Regions from separate parts of the Nitrobacter sp. MLSD-S21 genome, predicted to be linked through region 4. Evidence: predicted binding sites of a transcription regulator. Region 4 holds the regulator's gene; each other region holds the start of a gene.
What was found. The regulator LexA, encoded in region 4, represses DNA repair genes until DNA is damaged. The targets are predictions, from matches to a motif close to TGTTCNNNNTGTGTTCNG.
Positions count from the first base shown of each region.

Region 1: a site for LexA is predicted at 903-920, ahead of recA (recombinase RecA). Genes of this name have one in related genera too.
Region 2: a site for LexA is predicted at 618-635, ahead of AC1RT6_RS08720 (helicase-related protein). Genes of this name have one in related genera too.
Region 3: a site for LexA is predicted at 1,427-1,444, ahead of AC1RT6_RS04075 (single-stranded DNA-binding protein). Genes of this name have one in related genera too.

Region 1 covers NZ_JBXASZ010000001.1:1,118,095-1,120,297, reverse strand. The annotation lists gene AC1RT6_RS05630 (hypothetical protein) at 339-470, opposite strand; gene recA (recombinase RecA) at 1,012-2,103, shown strand.
Region 2 covers NZ_JBXASZ010000002.1:593,696-595,898, reverse strand. The annotation lists gene AC1RT6_RS08725 (DUF3108 domain-containing protein) at 1-394, shown strand, start outside; gene AC1RT6_RS08720 (helicase-related protein) at 829-2,203, shown strand, end outside.
Region 3 covers NZ_JBXASZ010000001.1:814,539-816,741, reverse strand. The annotation lists gene AC1RT6_RS04085 (alpha-2-macroglobulin family protein) at 1-176, opposite strand, end outside; tRNA gene AC1RT6_RS04080 (tRNA-Arg) at 652-728, shown strand; gene AC1RT6_RS04075 (single-stranded DNA-binding protein) at 766-1,257, opposite strand; gene AC1RT6_RS04070 (outer membrane protein) at 1,643-2,203, shown strand, end outside.
Region 4 covers NZ_JBXASZ010000001.1:451,322-453,524, reverse strand. The annotation lists gene AC1RT6_RS02270 (molybdopterin molybdotransferase MoeA) at 1-352, shown strand, start outside; gene lexA (transcriptional repressor LexA) at 515-1,219, shown strand; partial or broken gene AC1RT6_RS02260 (ComEC/Rec2 family competence protein) at 1,260-2,203, opposite strand, start outside.

The DNA of each region.
Region 1 (2,203 bases), 670 kb from region 4:
CAGCGATCGCCAGCAAATGCAAATCGCGTTGCACAGTCAAAAGGATTTTGGCGGCGTTGCCGACTCCACGTCGTGCTGATGATTTCCGGCAACACTGCTGACCTTGTCTGTATCCGAATGCCGGGTAACCGTCGGCGTCGAGGCGCGCATCGATGCGGTTTAGGCTTGTCGATCGCCAGATCTAGACAATGACGGGTTGGATTCGATCGGCATCGTCAGGCCGGTCGAGGGTCCGAATCGGAAAGCAGCACACCCTTGCAACCTGCGAGGACAACGGCCGTGACGTCGTCGATCTCGCGTGCATTGATCCAGCGCGGATGTTTTCGCCGGCGACGTTTCTAAATGCCGAATGCTTGGCCAAGAGCTCTTGCCAAGGAAAAGCCGGCCCGGGTCAGGGTCCCGTGATTGTAATTCGTATCCCATTGATTGATTGCGACCAGCACGATCGCCAGCACCAGGATCTTTTTCATCACGGTAGGCTGGCACCAGACTCTTAAGATCGAATTAGGAGAGGATTTCGCGATCGGATAGGGGGCGAATAACGCGAAACCAGAACTGAAAGATGCCGCCCACTGAGATGGCCTTAATTCTTGATGCCGCACTTAAGGGCTGCTTTCTCCGCCTGCATGGCTTCGATGGCAGCGCGCATGGTGGCTCGGCTGAGAGAGTCCAAGTCAGGACCAGTAAACGAGCGAAGCTGGGCAATCTTCCTGTCGATGAGTTCACACTTCTCGCACATTGGCCATCCCGCTGGTTGTAAGGCGGGAGCGTGAAGCACTCTCAGTCACCGATAAGAGCCACAGATCGTGCGGTGATGGCTGATAAACGGCTAGGTCTGCATTTGGTTCAAACTCGAACCAGGCCACTGAGGCCGCGGAACGGGCCAGTATCCATTCACTGAAAAGAACATATTGCGAACTTAGAACAAATGGGGTACATATTTTCCATCCGATCAACCACGGCGCCATTCGTTGTCCCGCCCGCGAATCCCGTTCATAAGGAGCCCGGCCTATGTCCCAAGCTGCCCTGCGTATCGTCGAAGGATCCTCCATGGATAAGTCCAAGGCCCTGTCCGCCGCGCTGTCACAGATTGAGCGTCAGTTCGGCAAGGGCTCGGTGATGAAGCTGGGCAAGAACGACAAGTCCATGGATGTGGAGGTTATCTCCTCGGGCTCGCTGGGCCTCGACATCGCGCTCGGGGTCGGCGGTCTGCCCAAGGGACGCATCGTGGAGGTCTACGGTCCGGAGTCCTCCGGCAAGACCACGCTGGCGCTGCATGCGGTCGCCGAGGCGCAAAAAAAGGGTGGCATCTGCGCCTTCATCGACGCCGAGCACGCGCTTGATCCGGTCTATGCTCGCAAGCTCGGTGTGAATGTCGACGACCTTTTGATATCGCAGCCCGATCATGGCGAGCAGGCGCTGGAAATCGCCGATACGCTGGTGCGCTCGGGCGCTGTGGATGTGCTGATCATCGACTCGGTCGCGGCGCTCGTGCCGCGCGCCGAACTCGAGGGCGAGATGGGCGACGCGCTGCCGGGGCTACAAGCGCGGCTGATGAGCCAGGCGCTGCGCAAGCTTACCGCCTCGATCAACAAGTCAAACACCATGGTGATCTTCATCAACCAGATCCGCATGAAGATCGGGGTGATGTACGGTTCGCCGGAGACGACAACTGGCGGCAACGCGCTGAAGTTCTATGCCTCGGTGCGCCTCGACATCCGCCGCATCGGGGCGATCAAGGAACGCGACGAGGTCGTTGGCAATCAGACCCGCGTCAAGGTCGTGAAGAACAAGCTGGCGCCGCCTTTCAAACAGGTCGAGTTCGACATCATGTACGGCGAGGGCATCTCCAAGATGGGAGAAATCCTCGATCTTGGCGTCAAGGCCGGCATCGTTGAAAAATCCGGCGCCTGGTTCTCCTATGACAGTCAGCGCATGGGGCAGGGCCGCGAAAACGCGAAAGCGTTCTTGCGGGCCAATCCCGACATCACCGCCAAGGTCGAGACGGCTATCCGGCAGAATTCAGGACTGATCGCCGAGCAGATTCTGGCCGGTAGCCCTGAGCGCGACACCGACGATGACGAGACGGAAGCGGAGGATTGAGTCTTTCGTTCCCACGGAAGCACAGGCGTGCGCTTGATGATGTTGATCGCCGCGTTTTCCACCGAACACGGAGGTGTCCGGAATCAAGCCGAAGACCATT
Region 2 (2,203 bases), on a different contig from region 4:
CGCAACGCTGCTGCGGGCTCCCGGCACTACCGACCCGCTCGGCCCCAGCGCCTGTCATGCCTCGACCGGGATCTTCGACGGCCGCATGCGCTACGACCTGCGCCTCGACTTCAAGCGCATGGACACCGTGAAGTCGGGAAAAGGCTATCAAGGCCCGGTCGTGGTCTGTGCGATCTTTTTCTCGCCGATCGCCGGCTACGTCCCGGACCGCTTCGCGATCAAATATCTCGCCGCCGAGCGCAACATGGAGATCTGGCTGGCGCCGATCGCCGGCACACGCGTGCTCGTACCCTATCGTCTGACAATTCCAACGCCGCTAGGCACGGGCAAGCTGGAGGCGACCGAGTTCCACACGACTGCCATACCGCCGCAGACGGCAGCTAAAACCCGGTAGGAGTGGGCACTGCGCGGGACTGGCGACAGGTCGTTTCGCTGCAAGAGAATCCTGTTGACTCCTGCTGTTGAATTCATGCGTTCATGGATTCATAAACTAAGAGAAATTGCTACTCTTGTTAAGCGGTGCAGAACTTGATCTAGTTTCCATAGGTCCATTCAAACACGAGATGTTGCGGTGAACGAAGCCAGATAGATCAGGAGTCAGCGATTCGGGCGCGATTCGTTCCGGACTCGTTCCAAAGCTTAAGCTGCGGCTCGGCATGCGTCGCATTGTGAAACACCTCCGATCCCGTGGTGCGGTTGCGTCCCCTGCAAGCAGGGTGCCTACGCAAATGTTGGGATCGATCGAGCCAAGCCAATAGCCTCCAGTGGAGCTTTGGATTTGACATTCGCCTTCCCGCTCCGCTAGCGCCGCAAAAGCCCTCGGAAAATATGGCCTTTTCATCTTCGATATCTTCGCCCGGCAACGGTCGCGCGCCCGGCGCGGGCGTGACGGCAGTGCTCGGTCCGACCAATACTGGCAAGACCCACTTGGCCATCGAGCGGATGCTGGCGCATTCCTCCGGCATTATCGGCCTGCCGCTGCGACTGCTCGCTCGCGAAATCTACAACAAGATTGTCGACCGCGCCGGGGCGGATTCCGTCGCCCTGGTCACCGGTGAGGAGAAGATCAAGCCGGCCCGCCCGCGCTTTTGGGTCTCGACCGTCGAAGCGATGCCGCGGGATCTTGACGTGTCTTTCCTCGCCATCGATGAAATCCAGATCGCGGCCGACCTTGAAAGGGGCCATGTTTTCACCGACCGCCTGCTACGCCGGCGTGGCCGCGACGAGACGTTGCTGCTCGGCGCAGCCACCATGCGCCCGATCGTCGAGCGGCTTTTGCCTGGCGCGAGTATCGTCACGCGCCCGCGGCTATCCCAGCTTGAATTCGCCGGCGACCGCAAGATCACCCGGCAGCCTCGCCGTACTGCGATCGTCGCCTTCTCGGCGGACGAGGTTTACGCCATTGCCGAACTGATCCGACGCCAACACGGCGGGGCAGCGGTGGTGTTGGGATCGCTTAGCCCGCGCACCCGCAATGCGCAGGTTGCGATGTTCCAATCCGGTGACGTCGATTATCTGGTCGCCACCGACGCGGTCGGCATGGGTCTCAATCTTGACGTCGATCACGTTGCCTTCGCTTCGGACCGTAAATACGACGGCTACCAGTTTCGCCGGCTCACGCCTGCTGAGTTCGCGCAGATTGCTGGCCGCGCCGGCCGCGCCACTCGCAACGGCACCTTCGGCACCACCGGGCGCTGCGCGCCGTTCGAGCCCGAACTCGTGGACGCGCTGCAGAACCACACTTTTGAGGCAGTCAGAACGCTGCAGTGGCGCAATTCCGATCTCGATTTTTCTTCGCTTGGCGGGTTGCAAGTCTCGCTGGCGCTGACTCCTTCGCACGAGGCGCTGACCCGCGCGCCGATCGCCGAAGATTTGCGGGTGCTCGATCACGCGGCGCGCGACGTCGAGGTGCGCGCCATGGCGCAAAGCGCGGCCGCGGTGGAGCGGCTGTGGGACGCTTGCCAAATTCCGGATTATCGCAAGATCGCGCCGGCGGCTCACGCCGAACTGGTGACGACACTGTTTGGCTTTCTGATGCGTGAAGGCAAGATTCCTGACGACTGGTTCGCGGCCCAGGTCGCGCAGGCCGATCGTGCCGACGGAGATATCGATACCTTGTCGGGACGGATCGCGCAGATCCGGACCTGGACTTTCGTGGCAAATCGCCCGGACTGGCTGGCCGATCCCGGGCACTGGCAGGCAA
Region 3 (2,203 bases), 360 kb from region 4:
AAAGTCGGGGCCGATTTGGTGATAGTGCCTGCTTCGCTCTTGATCTGAGCCTCGAGCTTGATTGCCGCGTCGGCAAGATCATCCCGCTTGAAGGCTTTATCTGCCGCCAGGGCAGCTGATCCAAGCCCGATGAGTAAGGTCGCACAGAGGGCTACGGCGCGAACCATCCTGGTCATAAAAAGCTCCTGCGCGCGTAAATGTCGCTGGGGTGGCCCCGGGTCAGAGTTCTGCGCTGTGCGGCATCGAAATCGAATTTGACACTTGCAATCCATGGGCCGCGAGTCCGAAACACGATCACGGCCAAAACTCCACTAACAGGTTATACTTGCTGTTGGTCGTTCGTTTTTAACTTCGCGACACCGGCCTGAACGGGATGCGAATGTCAGAATCAAACCGCCCGTGCCAGAAAATGCACCAAAATGTAGCAGATTCATTGCTTTATCCCGTGTCGCTACAGTATAAGTCCAGCGCAAAGGAATTCCGATTCATCGTCCTCGGACTGCCCGTACGAGGCGTCTGTACGCACTCGAGACGAACGGATCGCACGTGTTTGTCGCCCGCCCGATCGAAATGGTTCGGATCGGACTTGGCGCGAAGGCGGTTTTTTCATATTGCGGTGAGATGAAGCTTTTGGGAGATGAAGCTTTAAACGGTCCCGTAGCTCAACTGGATAGAGTAGCGGATTTCTACTCCGCGGGTTGCAGGTTCGAATCCTGCCGGGATCGCCAAAAACCGGCGCAGTAAACACCAGGTTATTTTCACTCGCTAAAACGGAATGTCGTCGTCCATGTCGCTGCGGTGGCTACCGGCGGCCGCGGCGCGGCGCGGCGCTCCGCCTGACGGACTTCCGGACCCGAAGTCGCCGCCGGAATCGTCAGATCCGAAGTTGCCGCCACCGCCGCTGTTGCGGCCATCGAGCATTGTCAGAGTCGAATTGAAATTCTGTAGCACCACTTCGGTGGAGTATTTTTCGACACCGCTTTGGTCGGTCCATTTTCGGGTCTGCAACTGACCCTCGATGTAGACCTTGGAGCCTTTCTTCAAATACTGCTCAACAACCTTGCAGAGGCCTTCGTTGAAAATCACGACGCGATGCCACTCTGTTTTTTCCTTGCGCTCGCCGCTGGTCCTGTCGCGCCAGGTTTCAGAGGTTGCAATCCGCAGATTGGCGATCGGCCGTCCGTCCTGGGTCCGCTTGATTTCCGGGTCGGCTCCGAGATTGCCAATCAGAATAACTTTGTTCACGCTACCCGCCATCGCCGTTCTCCATGTCCCCAATTCCCGATTGCTAGCTCAAAACCGGTGCTAACCCAAACGGATGTTGCCGCTTCAAAATCGAGCCGTGACGGCGTTCAAGCAGCCTACACTCCCCTCGCCGCGCCGAGAGGCTCATCGCCGGGTTATCCACGGATCGAGTATGGTATAATGTTCTTTATTTGTTCTCAAGAATAAGCCCAAAAGTCCGCGCAGACCTCTCGCCGAGATACTCCGCCCGCGGGGACAACCAATTTGACCTAGAGTGTTGCATTTGAGAGACGGCAATTTGCCGCGCCTGAGGGTATAACTGATTCACAAGTTTCGGGGTAACTAGCAGCGCTCGCGCTTTAGTTGTTGAAATTAAAGCAAAAATCCGGGGATTGAAATGAACAAGTTTCTGATTGGGGCCGTCGGTGCTCTCGCTATTGGCCTTGGTGCCGCGCCCGCCACTGCGGCCGACCTTGCCCCGCGTCCATATACGAAGGCCCCTCCGATGGTGGCCGCGATTTACGATTGGAGCGGCTTCTACATCGGCGCGAACGGTGGCTGGGGATCGAGCCGCAATTGCTGGGACTTCACGACGCCCGCAGGGGTTGTCGTGGCGCGTGAAGGTTGCCATGACGCAACCGGCGGCACGGCCGGTGGTCAGATCGGCTATCGCTGGCAGAGCAGCAATTGGGTGTTCGGGCTGGAAGCTCAGGGTAACTGGGCCGATATAAGTGGTCGCCGTGCCAGCCTCGCCTTCCCTGCCTTCACCAACGACAGCCATCTGGGTGCGTTCGGCCTGTTCACTGGCCAGGTCGGGTATGCTTGGGATGCCACGTTGCTTTACGTGAAGGGCGGCGCCGCCGTGACCTCTAACCGATACCGGAGCCTTGGCACCCTGACTGGCGTTCAGGTGACCAACAACGTCAATAATACCGACTGGGGCGCTACGGTCGGCGTC
Region 4 (2,203 bases):
CCCGATGCGGGTGATCGGCCTCCCCGGCAATCCCGTCTCGTCCTACATCTGCGCGTTTCTGTTCATGGTGCCGCTGATTCGCGCGCTATCGGGGCGTGAAGATGTGCACCACTGCATTGAACCGGCGCTGCTCGGCAGCGATGTTAGCGCCAATCAAGCCAGGCAGGATTATCTGCGCGCCCGACTCACACCCTCGACGGACGGCTTGCCGGTCGCGACGCCGATCGGGCATCAGGACAGCTCGCTGATGGGAAAACTCGCTGCGGCAGAGGCTCTCGTAATCCGCACGCCATTTGCGCCGGCCGCAAGCAAAGGCGAGCCCTGCGCCATCATTAAGCTTTCGCTGTCATAAAACGTCGCTTTGTTGACCTTAAATTAAAGGGTTGCGGAACACATATCGAACATATAGTGTATGTTCATGATTTGTTTCGAGGTTCGTGCCGCGGGGTTATAAGGGCTGCAGGCCCGATGTCCCCTAGTTGGCAAGAACCCATCAACCAGGGACTGGGTCGGGATGCTCACGCGCAAACAGTATGAACTCCTGCGTTTTATCAACGAACGGCTGAAAGAATCCGGCGTGCCGCCCTCGTTCGATGAAATGAAGGACGCGCTCGACCTGCGCTCGAAGTCCGGCATCCATCGCCTGATTACCGCGCTGGAAGAACGAGGATTCATCCGCCGTCTGCCCAACCGCGCCCGCGCCATCGAAGTCATCAAACTGCCCGAACTCGCCGCCAGCGGCGGCGGCGGCCGTCGCGGTTTCACACCGAGCGTCATCGAAGGCAATCTGGGCAAAGTCCGCCGCAGCGGCGGCGCTGTCGTCGACGATGTGGAACGTCCGGTCGCCGTACCGGTGATGGGACGGATTGCAGCCGGCACGCCGATCGAAGCGTTGCAGACCTGCAGCCACACCGTCAGCGTGCCGCCCGACATGCTTGGTACCGGCGAACACTACGCGCTTGAGGTACGCGGCGATTCTATGGTCGATGCCGGAATTCTCGATGGCGATCTTGCGTTGATCCAGCGGAACCAGACCGCTGATACCGGCGACATCGTCGTTGCCCTGATCGACGAAGAAGAAGCGACGTTGAAACGCTTCCGCCGTCGCGGTGCTTCGATCGCGCTGGAGCCGGCGAACACGGCTTACGAAGTTCGCATACTTCCGCCCAATCGGGTCCAGATCCAGGGCAGACTGATCGGCATTTACCGCAAGTACTGATTTCATCAGGAGCGAAAGGCTCCAACCGTGGACAAGCCGTTCAATCGTCCGGCTGGAGATCCTCGGGCACCGGCGTGGCGTCGGCCGGGGGTTCCGGTTTTGATTGCAGCTGTGCCGACTGTTCATCGACGGCAGCGGATGACCAGGGACGATCGACGCCGACAGGACGTACGGCATCAACAGCAAAGCCGGATCTTGAAGCACCAGATCTTGAAGCACTTGGGGTTCGCCACAAGGCAAGAGCGCCTTCACGCCGCAGCCTGTTTTGATCGATCACCTGCGCTGGGCACCCCTCCGGAGCCTGCCACGGCGTCACCATGAGCTCCGCCCGCGTACAATCATCCTGCATCGCCTCCGGACGCCGCGTAAGCGCGACAAGTCCACCTCCACTCACCTTGACCACGCAGCCCTCATCGTCGCATGAGACGCCTTCCGCCAGCGTAGGGTCGGCAGACCCACGCCCATCCCCGTCGGCGGCAAGCCATTCCCTGACCGTGAAAGAGTCCTTACTCGTACTGATGAGGCGCAGCCGGCCGTCCCCGCCCCTCACGGCGACATTGCGACCTTCCGCGGAGATCAGGATATCCGGCGGCGTCACCGCAAATGACCACACGATCGCCAGCGCGACCACAACCGCGCCGCTCCAGCGCAGCGGTGTTCTCAACAGTCCGAGCAGAATGATGCCCGCGGTCGCCGCGAGCAGCGGCCCCGTTCCAAAAGCAGCCGTATGACCGATGGCGCCCGGAAGCGCCGCTACCCATTGAGCCACAGCGACCATCCATTCGATGCCAAAGTCCATCAGCCGCCAGAACACGCCGTCGAAGCCAAACGGCATGGCCGCAAGTCCGAGAAGCCCGGCCGGCATCACCAGCGCCGAGATCACCGGCATCGCCAGCAGGTTCGCAACCATGCCGTATGGCGTCACCCGATGGAAATGGAACGCGACATACGGCGTGGTCGCGAGTCCGGCCACGAGTGACGCCA